DNA from 2 places in the Acrocarpospora sp. B8E8 genome. Region 1 is predicted to be linked to the other one. Evidence: predicted binding sites of a transcription regulator. Region 1 holds the regulator's gene; the other holds the start of a gene.
What was found. The regulator HrcA, encoded in region 1, represses chaperone genes, less so after heat shock. The targets are predictions, from matches to a motif close to TTGGCACTCTCNNNNNGAGAGTGCCAA.

Region 1 (3,409 bases):
CAGGTATTCGACCACCACCCCCTCCACCCGCAGATCGTGCCCCCAGATCTTCTCGACCAGCGAGGCGTCGTGCACGCCCTCGACGTAGATCCGGCTCTCCCGCGCGACCCGGGCCCGCAGCCCCTCGACCGCGATCGACCCGGACGCACTGCGCCGCGGGCCTGAGGAGCCGGACGGCCGCACCAGCGTCACCGGCTTGCCGTCCAGCAGGAACGCGGCGGGGGCGAGCGGAAAGAGCCGCCGCCGCCCGTGCCGGTCCTCCAGCGTGACGGCCTCCTTGTCGCAGGCCACCACGGCCCCGCAGAACCCCCCGTCCGCGTCCTCGACGACCAGGTCGAGTTCCGCGGGGATCTGCGGGATCTTGCCCCGCAGTGGCCGTCGCCAGTCTTCGGAGAGCACGTCCCGCTCGTACATGCCGAGAAAACTAGTACATCAACTGCCGCTTGCGGGCGCCGCTGCGCTTGACCAGCACCACGATGGTCACCACCACCGCGAACAGGAACCCGAGGATGGGCAGCGCGAGCATCGCCAAGCCGCCGCCCACGGCCGCGGCGGCCTCCCCGGATGCCAGTTCCTTGCCGACGCCGAACTTGACGCCCTCGCCGACGCAGTTGACCTGGTACTGCCCGGCGGCCGGAACGCCCACCTTGAAGAGCAGCTCCCAATTGTCGCCATTCACCGTCAAATTTTGTGAAACGGTCGGCTGGGTCAGGGTTGGCTTCTGGCTGGGGTCGGCGCCCTGTACCTGGCACTCGACATCGGTGGCCTGGTTGGCGGCGGCCCAGATCGCGGGCTTGTCGGCCGGGTTGAGCTGGACCGTGACGGTCTCCCCGCTGGAGAGGGTCGTCGTCGGCGCGGCGTCGTTGATAGTGGAGAAGATGGATCCGGCGAATCCGGCGATACCCACGACGAGTAAGACCAGGAACAGGACCCAGGAAAGCACGATCCACAGCACCCGGGGCCGGATCGGGGGCCGCGGGGCGGCATACGGGGGCGGCGGAGCGCCGTACTGGCCGTAGTTCTGCTGGCCGTAATTTTGACTGTAGGGAGAACTCATAACACCAAAGTGTGGGGGTTCCCACTTGTGGGACGTTTGCAGTCGACTTGGTCTTCTTGCCCGGCTGCTGTTATCGCACCGTGGAGGCGCTGGCCGTACACTTGGCACTCGGGACAATCGAGTGCCAGGGGAGGTGAGCACGTGGTTGACGACCGGAAGCTGGCGGTGCTACGCGCCATCGTCGAGGACTATGTGTCCACCAACGAGCCGGTGGGCTCCAAGGCGCTGGCCGATCGCCACAACCTGGGTGTCTCGCCCGCCACCATTCGTAACGATATGGCCGCTCTGGAGGAGCAAGGCTACATTCACCAGCCGCACACGAGCGCCGGGCGGGTGCCCACCGACAAGGGTTACCGGCTGTTCGTGGACCGGCTGTCCCAGGTGAAACCGCTGACCGGGGCCGAGCGCCGGGCGATCGAGACGTTCCTGGCCGGCGCCATCGACCTGGACGAGATCGTGACCCGCACCGTGCGGCTGCTGGCGCAGCTCACCAGGCAGGTCGCGGTGGTGCAGTATCCGTCGCTGACCAGATCCACGGTCCGGCATGTGGAGATCGTTCCGCTGGCCGACCGCCGGGTCATGCTGGTGCTGATCACCAACACCGGCCGGGTCGAGCAGCGGGTGGTCGACCTGCCCGACGCGATCGGCGACGATCGGGTGGCCCACCTGCGGGCGGTGCTGAACGCCTCGCTGGACGGCTGCGGCCTGTCCAACGTGCCGGACAGGGTGGCCGACCTGCCCGACCGGCTGTCGGCGGAGGACCGCCCCGTCGCGGTCACGCTGCTGTCGGTGATCCTGGAAACACTGGTCGAGCGGCATGAAGAGAAGATCGTCTTCGCCGGGGCGGCCAACCTCGCGGCGGCCGACTTCAGCGTGGGCCTCCGCGACGTGCTGGAGGCTTTGGAGGAACAGGTCGTGCTGATGCGCCTGCTGGGCGAGACCGGCGACCTGTCCGAGCTGACCGTCCGGATCGGCTCGGAGAATCCGTACACGGGGCTGCGCGGCACATCGTTCGTCGCCGCGGGATACGGTGCGGGCGACAAGGAACTGGCCCGGCTCGGAGTGCTGGGCCCGACGCGAATGGACTATCCGGTGACGATGGGTGCGGTGCGCGCCGTGGCGCGTTATGTCGGCCAGATCCTGGCGGGGTCATAAGTGGCCAAGGACTATTACGCGACCCTCGGGGTGCGCCGGGACGCCAGCCAGGACGAGATCAAGAAAGCCTACCGGCGGCTGGCGCGCGAGCTCCATCCGGACGTCAACCCCGATCCGCAGACGCAGGAGCGGTTCAAGGAGATCACGCAGGCCTACGAGGTCCTGTCGGATCCGCAGAAGCGCCAGATGCACGATCTGGGCGGCGACCCGTTCGGCGGCGGCGGTGGCGCGGGCGCCGGCGGCTTCGGCCAGGGCTTCCCCTTCAGCGACATCATGGACGCCTTTTTCGGTACGGCTTCCGCCTCCCGCGGCCCCCGTTCCCGGGCCCGCCGCGGGCGCAACGCCACCATCCGGGTCGAACTGGACCTGGCCGAGTCGGGCTTCGGCACCACCCGCGAGCTGGTGGTCGACACCGCCGTGCTGTGCGAGGTCTGCCAGGGCTCCGGCGCGGCCGCCGGAACCCATCCCGACACGTGCGACATGTGCCACGGCCGGGGTGAGGTCTCGCAGGTGACACGCTCGTTCCTGGGGCAGGTCATGACCTCGCGGCCGTGCCCCCAGTGCGGCGGGTATGGCAGCGTGATCCGGCATCCGTGCCAGGAGTGCTCGGGCGACGGGCGCGTGCGCACCCGCCGTACGATCAAGGTCAGGATCCCGGCGGGCGTGGAGGACGGCACCCACATCCAGCTGGCCGGGGAAGGCGAGATCGGGCCGGGCGGCGGGCCGCCCGGAGACCTGTTCCTGGAGATCGTCGAGCGGCCGCACGCCATCTTCGAGCGGCGCGGCGACGACCTGCACTGCACGGTGCAGATCCCGATGACCGCCGCCGCCCTGGGCACCTCGCTCAGCATGGAGACCCTGGACGGCACCGAGGAGATCGACGTCCGCCCGGGCACCCAGTCCGGCCAGGTCATCCCGCTGTACGGCCGGGGCGTGCAGCGCCTCAACGAGACCGGCCGCGGCGACCTGCTGATCCACGTCAACGTGGAGACGCCGCTCAAACTCGACGCCCAGCAGGAGGAACTGCTCCGGGAGCTGTCCCGGCTGCGCAACGAGGAACGCCCGCCCGGCAAGTTCACCCCCGGCCAGCAGGGCTTCTTCTCCCGCCTGAAGGACGCGTTCAACGGCCGCTGAAACACGATTGCGGGGGTGATGGTCATGACTGTGCCCGTGTTCCTGCACGACCTGGGCGCCCGC
Region 2 (3,409 bases), on a different contig from region 1:
CCGGAGATCCGCACCACCGCCGTGCCCGACGGCGCCGGCTACGTGGTGACCGGCCACGAGAACTGGACCAGTCGCATCTTGCAGTCCGACCTGCTGATGCTGCTGGCCCGCACCCAGCCGCTGCCCGAGGACCCGGCCGAACGAGCCGAGGGCATCAGCCTGTTCCTCGTCGATCTGCGCCGCATCCGCGCCGAACAGCCCGGCACGCTGGTCGTCGAACCGGTGCGCACCATGTTCAACTACGCCACCAACCAGGTCTGGTACAAGGGCATGCGGATCCCCGCCGACAGCCTGATCGGCCAGGAGGGTGAGGGCTTCCGCTACGTCATCGACGGCTGGAACGCCGAACGCATCCTGCTGGCCTCAGAGGCCATCGGCGACGGCTACTGGTTCCTGGACCGGGCGATCGACTACGCCAACCGGCGTTCCGTCTTTATGGTTGAAAGCTTCGCGATTGCTGACGCTTCCGTGGGTGATGGGGAGGTGCTGGGGGAGATCCACGCGGAGTCCTGGAAGGCGGCCTACGCCGGGTTCTTCGAGCCGGCGTTCTTCGCCGAAGCGGTACGGCACCGGCGCGGGAAGTGGCACGACGTGCTCGCCAAGGGGCAGGACACCATCCTGCTCGCCGCGCGAGCGGGGCGGCCGCTGACCTTCTCCTACTTCGGCTCCTCGCCGACGCGGCCGGGATGGGCTGAGATCTTCGGGTTCTACAACCACCCGGACGGGTGGGGCAGCGGCAGCGCGGCCGCCCTGATGGTCGCCTCCCTGCGCAGGCTGCGCGAGGACGGCTTCGGCGGGGTGCACCTGTGGACGCTGCGCGACACACCCCAGTCACGCCGCTTCTACACCAAGAGCGGTTTCACCGAGTCGGGTGCGGTTCGCGGGCACGATTTCGGTGACGGCCACCCCATCGAGCAGGTCGAGTACGAGCTCATCTGACCCTCCGTCACCGAAAGACGCAGGACAGGGCGCGGCGCAGGATGGCGGCGAAGGGTTCGGGGTTGCCTGGCTCGAGCCAGCGCCGCCCCGCGACGCGGATGGCGCCGGCGACCGCGGCGGCCATGACGGCGGGGAACAGGTCGCGTTCGGCGCCGGTACGCGTCGCGATCGCCTCGGCGAGCGGGCCCTCGGCCATGCTGAACGCCTTCAGCGCCTCGCCCTCCAGTTCGGGCGTCGACATGATCATGGACAGACCGGCTCTGTCGGGCTCGGGGTTGGTGTAGAGCTCGATCACGGCCGCGATGACGGCCTGGTCGAGTGGCTCGCCGGCGGGGCGGGAGCGCAGCGCCTGCCCCATGCGCCTGGACTGGTCGGCCTGGAAGGCGCAGATCGCCTCCGCCCTGCTGGAGAAGTAGTTGTTGTAGGTCCGGGGTGAGACTCCCGCGGCCGTGGCGATGTCATGGACGCGGACCAGGGCCAGCCCGTGCGGGCCTTGCTCGATGGCCAGGCGCAGCGCGGCATGGCTGATCGCCTCCCGGGTGGCCTGGCTGTTGCGTGCCCGGAGGTCCATGGCGTCGTCGTTCATGAGGTCAACCCTACCTGGTATTGCGTGTCGCGCACTATATGCGTGACGCGCAAGTTGTGAGTAGAGTGCGGGGGGAGCGCCTGGCACTCGCGCCTGGAGAGTGCCAACCCCAAGGCGTGCCGGGACGGCGAGGTCCGTCAGTGGACCGTCCGTCGCGGGCGCCGTCCCGGAGACCCCGACCACGAGCAGGAGCAGGAATGACTTCGAAAATGATCGCTTTCGACGAGGAAGCCCGGCGCGGTCTTGAGCGCGGTATGAACCAGCTCGCCGACGCCGTCAAGGTGACCTTGGGCCCCAAGGGCCGCAACGTCGTGCTGGAGAAGAAGTGGGGCGCCCCCACGATCACCAACGATGGTGTCTCCATCGCCAAGGAGATCGAGCTTGAGGACCCGTGGGAGAAGATCGGGGCCGAGCTGGTCAAGGAAGTCGCCAAGAAGACCGATGACGTCGCGGGTGACGGCACCACCACCGCCACCGTGCTGGCCCAGGCCCTGGTTCGTGAGGGTCTGCGCAACGTCGCCGCCGGCGCCAACCCGATGGCCCTGAAGAAGGGCATCGAGGCGGCCGTCGAGCGGGTCAGCGAGGAGCTCTCCAAGCTGGCCAAGGATGTGGAGACCAAGGAGCAGATCGCCTCCACCGCCTCCATCTCGGCCGGTGACACCGAGATCGGCGAGCTGATCGCCGAGGCGATGGACAAGGTCGGCAAGGAAGGCGTCATCACGGTCGAGGAGAGCAACGCCTTCGGGCTGGAGCTCGAGCTCACCGAGGGGATGCGCTTCGACAAGGGCTACAACTCGGGTTACTTCGTGACCGACCCCGAGCGCATGGAGGCGGTCCTGGACGATCCGTACGTCCTGATCGTGAGCGGCAAGGTCTTCGCCAACAGGGACGTGGTGCCCTTGCTCGACAAGGTCGTACAAACCGGCAAGCCGCTGCTGGTCATCGCCGAGGACGTCGAGGGGGAGGCCCTGTCCACCTTGATCGTCAACAAGATGAAGGCCGTCCTCCGGTCGGTCGCGGTCAAGGCTCCGGGCTTCGGCGACCGGCGCAAGGCCATGCTGGGCGACATCGCGATCCTGACCGGCGGCCAGGTCATCGCCGAGGAGGTCGGCCTCAAGCTGGAGAACACCACCCTCGACCTGCTCGGCCGGGCTCGCAAGGTCGTGGTGACCAAGGACGAGACCACGATCGTGGACGGCGCAGGCCTCGCCGAGGCCATCTCCGGCCGGGTCAACGAGATCCGCGCCGAGATCGAGCGTACCGACTCCGACTACGACCGCGAGAAGCTTCAGGAGCGCCTCGCCAAGCTCGCCGGCGGCGTGGCCGTCATCAAGGCGGGCGCGGCCACCGAGGTCGAGCTCAAGGAGCGCAAGCACCGCATCGAGGACGCCGTCCGCAACGCCAAGGCGGCCGTCGAGGAGGGCATCGTCCCCGGCGGCGGCGTCGCGCTGCTCCAGGCCGGCGCCAAGGCGTTCGACAAGCTCGAATTCCTCGGCGACGAGGCCACCGGTGCCGCGATCGTCAAGAAGGCGCTCGAGGAGCCCCTCAAGCAGATCGCCGTCAACGCCGGCCTCGAAGGCGGCGTCGTGGTGGAGAAGGTCCGCAACCTCACCCCCGGTGAGGGCCTCAACGCCGCCACCGGTGAGTACGTGAACATGTTCGACACCGGCATCATCGACCCCGCCAAGGTCACCCGCTCCGCCCTGCAGAACGCCGCCTCCATCGCGGCGCTCTTCCTGACCACCGAGGCCGTCATCGCCGAGAAGCCCGAGAAGAACCCGGCCGCTTCCGCCATGCCCGGTGGCGGAGACATGGACTTCTAACCAGACACGGAGACCCCTGATGCGTGCCTACGGTGTCACCTACGACACCGGCTTCCCCTCT

Region 2: groL (chaperonin GroEL) is a predicted target of HrcA. The motif match lies at 1,606-1,632, and genes of this name have one in related genera.

What each region holds. Positions count from the first base shown of each region.
Region 1 is NZ_JBDPLV010000013.1:183,864-187,272, forward strand. It holds gene ABGB08_RS15630 (DUF3097 domain-containing protein) at 1-414, opposite strand, end outside; gene ABGB08_RS15635 (hypothetical protein) at 425-1,057, opposite strand; gene hrcA (heat-inducible transcriptional repressor HrcA) at 1,199-2,212, shown strand; gene dnaJ (molecular chaperone DnaJ) at 2,213-3,346, shown strand; gene ABGB08_RS15650 (16S rRNA (uracil(1498)-N(3))-methyltransferase) at 3,371-3,409, shown strand, end outside.
Region 2 is NZ_JBDPLV010000031.1:51,945-55,353, forward strand. It holds gene ABGB08_RS27755 (GNAT family N-acetyltransferase) at 1-939, shown strand, start outside; gene ABGB08_RS27760 (TetR/AcrR family transcriptional regulator) at 947-1,525, opposite strand; gene groL (chaperonin GroEL) at 1,723-3,348, shown strand; gene ABGB08_RS27770 (hypothetical protein) at 3,368-3,409, shown strand, end outside.